2 regions of the Sinorhizobium sp. CCBAU 05631 genome follow, and region 2 is predicted to be linked to the other one. Evidence: predicted binding sites of a transcription regulator. Region 2 holds the regulator's gene; the other holds the start of a gene.
The links. Region 2 encodes LexA, which represses DNA repair genes until DNA is damaged. Its sites were predicted from a motif close to TGTTCNNNNTGTGTTCNG; they were not measured.
Positions count from the first base shown of each region.

Region 1: SS05631_RS16860 (metallopeptidase family protein) is a predicted target of LexA. The motif match lies at 3,136-3,153, and genes of this name have one in related genera.

Region 1 is NZ_CP023063.1:3,456,432-3,461,394, forward strand. It holds gene SS05631_RS16850 (error-prone DNA polymerase) at 1-709, opposite strand, end outside; gene SS05631_RS16855 (DUF6504 family protein) at 706-2,121, opposite strand; gene SS05631_RS31950 (hypothetical protein) at 2,162-3,115, opposite strand; gene SS05631_RS16860 (metallopeptidase family protein) at 3,284-3,718, shown strand; gene SS05631_RS16865 (Trm112 family protein) at 3,827-4,015, opposite strand; gene SS05631_RS16870 (LON peptidase substrate-binding domain-containing protein) at 4,026-4,706, opposite strand; gene trxA (thioredoxin) at 4,852-4,963, opposite strand, start outside.
Region 2 is NZ_CP023063.1:1,473,776-1,478,738, forward strand. It holds gene SS05631_RS07385 (YrbL family protein) at 201-989, shown strand; tRNA gene SS05631_RS07390 (tRNA-Cys) at 1,208-1,281, opposite strand; gene lexA (transcriptional repressor LexA) at 1,547-2,257, opposite strand; gene SS05631_RS31345 (hypothetical protein) at 2,492-2,659, opposite strand; tRNA gene SS05631_RS07405 (tRNA-Ala) at 2,972-3,047, opposite strand; gene SS05631_RS07410 (sugar phosphate isomerase/epimerase) at 3,135-3,905, opposite strand; gene SS05631_RS07415 (hydroxyacid dehydrogenase) at 3,902-4,912, opposite strand; gene SS05631_RS07420 (DUF2264 domain-containing protein) at 4,909-4,963, opposite strand, start outside.

The DNA.
Region 1 (4,963 bases), 2.0 Mb from region 2:
GCCGGACCATCTCCTGCGGGCCCTTCAGGTGCCTTTCGGCATTCTTCTGGAGGAGGAAGCCGGCGCTGGCGATCGACACATGCTCGCGAATGGCGGTGACCACATCCGCAAGCGGCCGGTAGTGCGGATCGTGATAGAGTGCGTCATTGGTGGCCAGAAGCCGGACATCGAGGCTCCTGGCGAGGGCGGCGAGAACGGCGAAGTCATGCCGGTCGAAGCCGTCATAACGGGGCGCCAGGCCGAGATAGAGCCGGTTGCCGGCATGCTCCCGCAATGTCTCAAGAAGCGTGCCCAGGATTTCCGGCTGCGGCCGGCCTTCGCCCGGCATGACGATCAGCAGCAGTTCCTCCTGCCATTCGAGAAGATCGGCGAGATGAAGCGTGCAGTCGCCTTTCTTCGAACGCAGGTTGCCGGCGCTGAGCAGTCGGCAGAGATGCCCCCAGCCCTGCCTGTTCCGGGGATAGGCGAGAATGTCCGGCGTGCCATCGGCAAAGACCAGGCGGGCCCCGGGCTGGAAAGGATAATTCTCCACTTTTGCCTTGGCATGGGCCCTGACGACACCGGCCACGCTGTTGCGGTCGGCGACGCCGAGGCCTGAAAGCCCGATCTTCTTGGCAAAGACGATCATCTCCTCGGCCGGCGCCGCCCCTTCTAAAAAGGAGAAATTCGTGCGCGCTCCAAGCTCGTAGAAGATCGGCGCCTCGCTCATGCGAAAACTCCGTGCATGAACCAGCGGGCTGCCGCGACTTCCCTTCCGTAAAGGCCTTCGCGGAACAGCCAGAAACGGCGGCCCTCCTGATCCTCGATCCGGAAATAGTCGCGCGTCGGATGGTCCTCCCCGTCGATCCACCATTCGGCGGCGATCCGCTCGGGACCCTCGGCGCGGGCGACGCGATACTGGGTCTTTCGCCAGTTGAAGCTGCGCGGGGCGCCGTCCGGCACCTCGGCCGTCGCCTCCACCAGTTCGGGGTAGGCGAAAACCCGAAGCGGGCGGTTTTCCGGAAAGACCCTGTCGTCAGAGCCAGGCGGCGCCATCACCGCCGCCACATTCCTGACCGCGGCAAACCCGCCCGCCCGCTCCGGCAGGTGGCTTTCGGCAAGGCTCGCCTGCATCAGGCAATCGGGGCCGAACCGGGCGGCAACCTTGTCGATGAAGGCGGCAAGCGGCTGGCTTTCCTCGGGCACGCCGGAAAAATCCTGCTGCGCCGGATCGAGCCTTTCGCTGCGCAAAACGGCCAGCCTGAGGATTTCGAAGCCGTAGCCGGCATCGAGATCGTCATGGACCGCCTGCAGCCGTTCGCGAAAGAGCGCCGCGATGCGGCCGGCATCATTCAACGGCATGGCCGCATGCGCCCGCACACGGAATACCCGTCCGTCGACGCGAAACAGAAGAAGCTCGAACAGCCGCCCGCCTTCGCCATGCCGCTCCAGCGAGGTGCGGACGTCCTTGGCAAGGTGACGGGTCAGTTCGAGAATGTATTCCTCGTCCATCAGCGGTTCGGCGAGCCGGCGCTCGGCGGCAAAGCTCGGCACCGGCAGGCGCGGCGACAAAGGTTCGTCCGCCGCGCCTCTCGCCTGATCGAGCCTGAGGAGAAGGAGGGAACCGAAGCGGCGGGCAAGCGGCGCGCGCGGCGCTTCGAGAAGGTCGCCGATCTGTTTCAGCCCGACGCGCTCGAGGGCTGCGGCGGTTTCCTCCGGCAGGCGGAGCGCCGCAACCGGCAAGGGTGCAAGAACCCGACCGGCCTCTCCCGCTTCGATGACGGCCACATCGCCGTAGCGGGCGGCGGCCCAGGAAAGGCCGGCTGCGGAGGAGACGGTCGCCCGCGCCTCGACGCCGAGCGAGAAAAGCCGGGACAGGAGATCGCTGACAAGCCCCTTCTCGCCGCCATGCAGATGCGCGCAGCCTGTGATGTCGAGAAACAGGCCGTCCTTTCCGTCGAGCGCGACAAGCGGCGTGTAGCGGTCGCACCAGTCGGCAAGCCCTTCCAGAAAGGCCTGGTCGGCCGCCGGATCGGCGGCGATCACGTCGAGCGCCGGGCACATGGCGCGGGCCTCCGCCGCCCCCTGCCCGCGCTTCAGGCCGATCTTCTCGGCAAGCGTGTCGAGCGCGACGAGGCGCATGGCATTGTCGATCTTGGCGGCGAAAACGACCGGCGGATGATCAGGACGCCCGCGCGAAAGCCAGGAGGCGCCCCAGCGGCTGCGCGCGAGGCGGTCGGCCGGCAGGTGAGGAAAGTGGATCGACAGGATTCTCTGGCTGTCCGTTGGCCTGAAGAGCGGCGCTCCGGCGTTCGTCGAGGGGGTAGAAGCGGCGGTCATGGGCGTTCCATTCCAGAAAGATGTCGGCAGCGGCATAAGCCCTGCTTTTTTCGACAAGGAGGTGAAAGGCGGGATGGTCGATGCTGCCGCAAAGCACCGAGCCATCGGGGAGAGGACGTTCGCCGGCCGGCGCCGGCTTGATCTGGAAGCGGAAAAAGGCGCTGCTCGCCTCCTCCTTGCCCGCCTGGCGGAAGAGAAGCAGAGGCACATGACCCGCCCGGGCCCGGACATTGAGGCGCCGGCTCTCGCTCAAGGTGAGACAGGCGGGATTGCCGCGGATTTCCAGAACGACCGCGGCGAAGACCGGCACCGAAAGCGCCGTCTCGGCGACCCAGAGCGCATCCTTGACGGTGCGCGCCGCGACGAAGAGGAAGCGCTCCGGATCGAGCCCATAGGACTTGAGGCCGGGCGCATAGAGTTGCCCCGCCTCGCGGCAAGCGAGCGCCTGGCTGATCCAGAGCACCGGAGCGAGATGGCCTTTCTCCCTCCTCTCCTGCTGGTAGAGCACCGCAAGCGCCGCCACGAAGCCGGCGGCCGCGCCCGCATCGCGGGTTTCGGCATTGCGGATTTCCATCATCCCTTCGAGCGGCAGCCCGCCCTTGAGGAGACCGTCGAGCGGCCCGATCCCGAGCGGCAGCACCTTGCGATGCAAGGTCCCTTCACTGCCGCGCCGAAAGCCGGCGGCATCGGCCGTCTTGGCGGTCCGCACGATTCCAGGCAAGCTGCAATTTTCAATCCGTGCTATGGTGTCACGAAGGGAAAGTATGGTTTGCCGTTGCACGGCGTTCTCGGCCATGACGGTCAACTCCCATCAAATGTTCATGTTATGTTCTTATGGATTCCAGAGCTGGCAGGAAGAGTCAACAGCAAAGAATAAGAATTTATTCCTCAGCCCCGCCTGAACAGAATTCAACACTCGAAAAACAAACGGGAAATCGCTATATGAGGGCAACAAGGAGTGCCTATGGCCCGCATTGACCAGACCGATGATTGGCGGGAACGCCACGCACCGACGCTTACCACATTCGAACAGCTTGCTTTTGAAGCCTATAGCCATCTACCGGACGAATTCCGCAAGCTGACGACGGACCTCATCATCGAAGTTGCCGATTTCCCCAGCGACGACGTCTTCGAAGACATGGCGCTCGAGACGCCTTTCGACCTGCTCGGCCTCTTCGAAGGCCGCGGCATCGGCGAACGCTTCACCATGGAGACCGGCCAGTTTCCCAACCGCATCACCCTCTACCGCCGCCCGATCCTCGACTACTGGGCGGAAAACGAGGAAACACTCGGCGATATCATCACCCATGTGCTGATTCACGAGATCGGCCACCATTTCGGTCTTTCCGACGACGACATGGAGCGGATCGAGGCGAGCGTCGAGCACGTCGGAGGTTAGGGCACAAACGACCTTCCATCGATTTGCCCCTCATCCGCCTGCTGGCACCTTCGCCCCGCTCGCGGGGAGAAGGTCGCGGCAGCGGGATGAGGGGCAAGCAACCGTCGCCTAATCTTCGATCTTGCGCGCTTCCGAGACCAGCATGATCGGCACGCCGTCGCGGATCGGATAGGCGAGGCGGGCCTTTTCCGAGACCAGCTCGTGGGCCTCGGCATCGTAGCTAAGCCGCCCCTTTGTCAGCGGACAGACGAGCAATTCGAGAAGTTTCGGATCGACCCTGCTGGCGTTTGCGTCCATGGCTTCGTCTTCACTGCAGAATGTTGTCGAGATCGCCGAAATTGCGGGCGAGTACGATCTCGGTAATCGCGATCAGCGTTTCGGCCCGCGTCTTGAGATCGGGCGCTTCGAGCAGCGCCTGCTTCTCCGCCGGCCCGTAGGGCGACATCATCGCCATCGAATTGACGAGCGTACGGTTGCTCGCCCGCTCGACGCTTTCCCAATCGGCCTCCAGCTTGTTGGCGTCGAGATAGGCGCGGAAGGCGGCGAGCAGCGCCTCGCGGTCGACGAGGGCCTCGTCGTCCGGCCCTTCGAGATCGGCCGCGAAGGGGCCGATGCGGAAGCGGCGATAGCCGCGCACGCCGGAAATTTCGGCAAACAGCCTGTAGCGGCAGACGCCGGTGAGCGAGGTGATGTAGCGGCCGTCGCCGGTTTCGGCGAAGGAGGTGATGCGGCCGATGCAGCCGACCTGGCAGAGTGCCGGCACTGGCGAGGAATCGATGTCGCTGCGGCCTTCGGCAAAGGAGGGCTGGACGATGCCGATCAGCCGGTCACCGGAGAGCGCGTCATCGAACATTGCGAGGTAGCGGGGTTCAAAGATGTTGAGAGGAAGCTGGGCACCCGGAAGCAGCAGCGCGCCCGTCAGGGGGAAGACCGGAATGATCTCCGGCAGATCCTTCGGACTGAGATAACGCGCATTTCCGACATGCATTTCCGATTGCCCCTGAAGATCGCGGCGTCCCCCATTTCATAAACGCGGGCCGCACGCTCAAGAAATGGTGCATCCCTCGAAAATCTCAAGGCAAAAGCTGCGATCGGAGACGCAAAAAACGGCTCGGCTGCCGGCTGTCTTCCGATCAGGAGAAGAGAAGAGAAGACAGCTTGCGCCGGGCGGCAATCGTCGTCGGATCCTTCGGTCCCCAGACTTCGAAGAAGGACAGGAGCTCGCGCCGGGCGGCGTCGTCCTCG
Region 2 (4,963 bases):
GCCGGGCACAGGCCTGCAGTTCCTCCCACTGGGAGGACGGCCGGAAGGTTGCTTTCACCCGTCGCTCCCTGTCACAGTGGCAAGACTGCAACTACCGCATACTATGTACGGTAGAGATAGCGCCGCCAAGCACGCCGCTCTTGAACTTTTCCCCCAGACACAGTTTTGTTACAAAACTGTCACAATCCGGGGTTCAGAAAATGTTCGACGACAGGATCGAACTTTCCGACTGGCGTGAATGCGCTGCCGGACATCAGCGCAGCATTTTCGAGAATCGTCTCCATCCGAGTGTTCTCATCAAGGTTCTGAAGCTGGGATCCAGAGAAGCAAGCGGCACACGCCAGTCAAAGAGGGCGTTTGCATTCCTCAACCAATTCAAACGTTTCGGGGCCTATCGAACGTTTCGGCGTGAAGTCGACGAATTCCTTGAGCAGGCGAGAAAGTTCTCCCTCGCGGACGCCATCGAACTGCCGATACCGAAGATATTCGGCTTCGCCCAGACCGAGTACGGCCTGGGGCTCGTGGTGGAAAAAATAACCAGACGCGATGGGAAGCTCGCGCCCACCCTCGCTCAGTTGGCGTTTTCGGGGCAGCTCACCGCCAGGCATCTCACGATGATCGACGAAATCTTCGAACGGTTTCGCCGCCTGCACATCGTCATGATGGATGTAAATCCCGGCAATTTCGTCGTTACCGATCGCCGCGGTTACGATGAACTCATCTGCGTCGATGGGACGGGAGAGAAGAGTTTCTTACGCATTTTCGCTCTCTGTCGCCGTGCGAACGACATCAAGCTCAGACGGATGCGTTCGAAGCTGCTGACGAAGCTGGCGAGAATATTGGAGCATCCAGCCGCGATAGACGGAGAACAATCTGTCCACGCCGCACTGATGCGGCATTCAAAGCCGACCGGCCGCTATCTGCGCTTGTCAACTGCCTCGCCGCATCCGGCGCTCTTGGCGGCGGTCTTGTCGAGCGTACCGGTCTAATCGCCTCAACAGCTAAAGCTCCGGGGCAGGTTCGCGCCAAGCTTATATGGCTCGGCAGGCGAAAAATGCCTCGATTCAACTTTGGGTCGCCGATCGACGGGCTATAAACATCGACCTGAGCTGTGGGAAAACCCTGGAGCAGATTGCTACCAGCCAAGGGCGTGGCACCGGATCGAGCACCTGATCTCGTGACGTAGAATCGGCAATTAGATGTGTAATGGAGGCCTCGCCCGGAATTGAACCGGGGTACAAGGATTTGCAGTCCTCTGCGTCACCACTCCGCCACGAGGCCTCTCGTGCTCGTAAAATCGAGCGATGGCGGGCGTTTAAAACGAATCCATGTGGAGCGCAAGAGGGAGACGTTCAAAAAAGACGCCCACAAACAGCTTTGAACAGGCCGGAATACGAGAGCGCTTCTTGCCGGTGGCATGGCGGACGCCGAGACCAATAAACGCCGGCCGCAGTAAGCGAGATCACGGAAGGCAAAGAGAACAGTTCTGTCGTCGCGACCGCGCGAAACGACCGCACACAGGATCGGCACAGGAACCCAAATCGGCCTAGTGATAGCGCCGGATCAGACCGACGAGTTTGCCCTGAATTTTCACGCGGTCGGGTCCGAAGATGCGCGTTTCGTAAGCCGGATTCGCCGCTTCCAGTGCGATCGATGCGCCCTTGCGGCGGAATCGCTTCAAGGTTGCCTCCTCGTCGTCGATCAGGGCGACGACGATGTCGCCCGGGCTGGCGGTGCTGGCGTTGCGGATGATCACCGTGTCGCCATCGAGAATGCCCGCCTCGATCATCGAATCGCCCTTGATTTCGAGGGCGTAGTGCTCGCCGCTGCCGATCATCTCGACCGGCACGGAAATCTCGTGCGTATTGTTCTGAATGGCCGAAATCGGCACGCCGGCGGCGATCCGGCCCATGACCGGCACTGTCATGGACGCGCTCTCGACCGGCGGCGTTGGCGCCGGCTTCGGTGCCGGGGGCTTGCCGAGGCTGCCCTCGATGACGCTCGGCGAGAAGCCGCGCCGCGGCTGGGCTGGGCTCGAATAGGCTTCCGGCAGCTTGATGACCTCGAGCGCTCGGGCCCGATTGGGTAGCCGGCGAATGAAACCGCGTTCTTCCAGCGCAGTGATCAGCCGGTGGATGCCCGATTTCGACGCAAGATCGAGCGCATCTTTCATCTCGTCGAAGGAGGGCGGGACCCCGGATTCCTTCATCCGTTCATGAATGAACAGAAGCAATTCCTGTTGCTTGCGGGTCAGCATGCGCGTCACTCCAGATTCGCGAAACAAATCAAGAACAGAAACTATCCGTTCCATATGTGTTCCGCAAGCACTTAATATTCCGTGAACTCATGCGTCGAGGCGCGTCCGCTATCAGGGCGGCACGGACGGTTTGTGGGTATCGATGGTGGTGAAGACTTGCGTGCGGCAAGCGTCACACAAAGGCGAGCGTTTGCTCACCTTTGACGACGCTGTGCATCGTCTTGACAAGCCGTCCTAGTAGGCGAGGCGCAGCCCGCCGGGGCTAAGAACGTCGAAGTCGGGTTCAGGGTAGGGGCCGTACCACTGGGTGTAGGTCGTGTTGCCCGTAGCGCCTGTCGTGGCGCATCCTGAAAGTGTGAGAAGAGCGATTAAGGCGGCGGCGATCAGAGATTTGAGAGGCATGGTAGTCCCCACTTGCGGGAGTTGCCGATATGCAATGATGCCAGGTGCTAAGTCTCTCTCAAATCAGGCTCTTTGGCAAGCGAGGGGCAAGGCGGGAAGACGGCACATCGGGTGGAAAACACCGCTCCCTCTGACTTCGGGTCGCTCGCTTCTTAACGGAATTCGCGTTCGCAATGGGTCTGCTGCGAATACAGTCTGAAGTGGTGGTCGTCCGAGGGTGACGAGCCACGTCGGATCGGCCCGCTACAGAGATGTCGCTGATGTCTTAGCGATGTTCTGTTACCTATGTCTCCGGGTCGGACAAAGGTCGTTTGGTGGAGTCGAAGGGAGTCGAACCCTCGACCTCCGCAGTGCGATTGCGGCGCTCTCCCAACTGAGCTACGACCCCAGCCGTTCATCTATATAGGCGGATTTGAGCGCCCGCGCCAGTCCCTCCCGGCGTCTCGCGTGGGGAGGATCGGGGCCGTCGTGGATGTCACTCGAGGAGAATTTGCTTGAGCGTCGCGGCGTCCTCGATGAAGGCGGCGGGATCGTCATTGGCGACGAATTCCAGCATTGCAAAGCGTCGCCCGGTCCAGCGCGATGCGGGGAGGGCCGTGAGGACGCTTCGCCAATAGTCGGATGCCGATGCCAGGGGAAAACGGTTGCGATTTCGATCCCAGGCGAAGACGTGGACATGAGATACATGCTGACCGATGCGGGCGACCTCTGCGAGCGCCTCGCCGAGCTCCAGCCCGGGCCGCGGCTGCCAATAGAGATAAACATTGTCGTGGGCGATCGCGTCGATCAGGCGGCTTGCCGAGTCGGTCGTGTCCGTCAGCGATTGCGGGTGATATTCCAGCGAGACGGTCACGCGGTGGCGCGCGGCTTCGGCGCCCATGTCGCGGATCGCCTTTGCGGCATCACGTCTTTCGCCTGCGCTGTAGTCCTTTGAATCGCGCCGGCGGGTGCCTGGCCAGATGCGGATATTCGAGGCACCGAGTGCAATCGCGCTCTCGAGCGCACGCCTGAATTCGATGAGGTCGTCAGTCGGTGGCGCGACATAGGATCCGTAGGATGTCGTCAGTTCGGCCCTTGCGCTGAGGAGCCCGACGATCCGGGCGTTGGACGTGTCGCCCGGAGCAATATGAGCGTCGCCTGCCCATTCGATCGCCGCAAGACCGGCGCTCCGGGCTAAGCCGACGATTTTTTCCGGAGGCAAGCTCCTGAAGGTGACGGTGCAGAGCCCCGGTTCGAAATCGCTCATGCCATGCGCTCCAGGTCGTGCTTGCGGACTTCGAACAGCAGCTGCCGGCCTTCCAGAAAGCGCTCGATTTCGTCGACGGCCATTTCGCCGAGTCGCGTCCTCTCAAGTCCGATGGCGCCGGCAATGTGCGGCGTTAGGAAGACGTTCGGCAAATCATAGAAAGGCGACGTTCCTTCCGGCACCTCGGGATCCGTCACGTCGATGACGGCATTGATTGCGCCCGTCTTCAGCCGGTCTATCAGTGCGGCCTCGTCCACGAGCGCACCCCGCGCCGTATTGATCAGTGTCGCACCGTTCTTCATCAGGGACAGCCGCCGCCCGTCGATCATGTGCTGGGTCTCGGGCAGAGAAGGCGCATGCAGCGAGACTATATCCGAATGCGCCATCAGCGTCTCGAGATCGGCTTTTTCGACACCGATAGCCGAAGCGCTTTCTTCCCCGACCACGGGATCGTAGAGCAGCACCCGATAATCGAAGGGGCGAAGCAGGTCGATCACCCGCCTTCCGATCCGCGAGGCGCCAACGATGCCGATGGTGCGGCGGTAGTTTCCAATAGCCTGCCCCTGCAGCAGCTGGATGCGCTGACGCCCTCTGTCGGCGGCATAAAGGTCGCGGAAGCGAAAAACGTGCTTGCCCGAAAAAATGATTGCCGCCAGCGTGAACTCCGCGACCGGCACGGCGTTGGCTTCGGCCGCATGGCTGACGGTGATTCCTGCATCGAACACGGACAAATCGATCAGGTCCTTGACCGTTCCTGCCGCATGGACGATGAGCCGAAGGCGAGGGGCCGATCGAAGGGCGTTCGCATCGAAGCTCGGGGCGCCCCAGCCGGTCACCAGGATCTCCGCTTCGGCGAGCAAGCGGCTTCCCCGGCCGTCGCCGAAAACGGTCATGGGTTGCCGATCGAGTATGCGAGCGAGACGGTCTATGCGTGCGAAAAGTTCCGGTGTGAGTACGTGTTCCGTCCTTTCGGGCTGCATCGCGAAGGCAATCGCCGGGAGGGTCATGACATGCGTCCCGGAGCTTGCATGGCGCTGACCCTTACGCCCTCTTCGGCG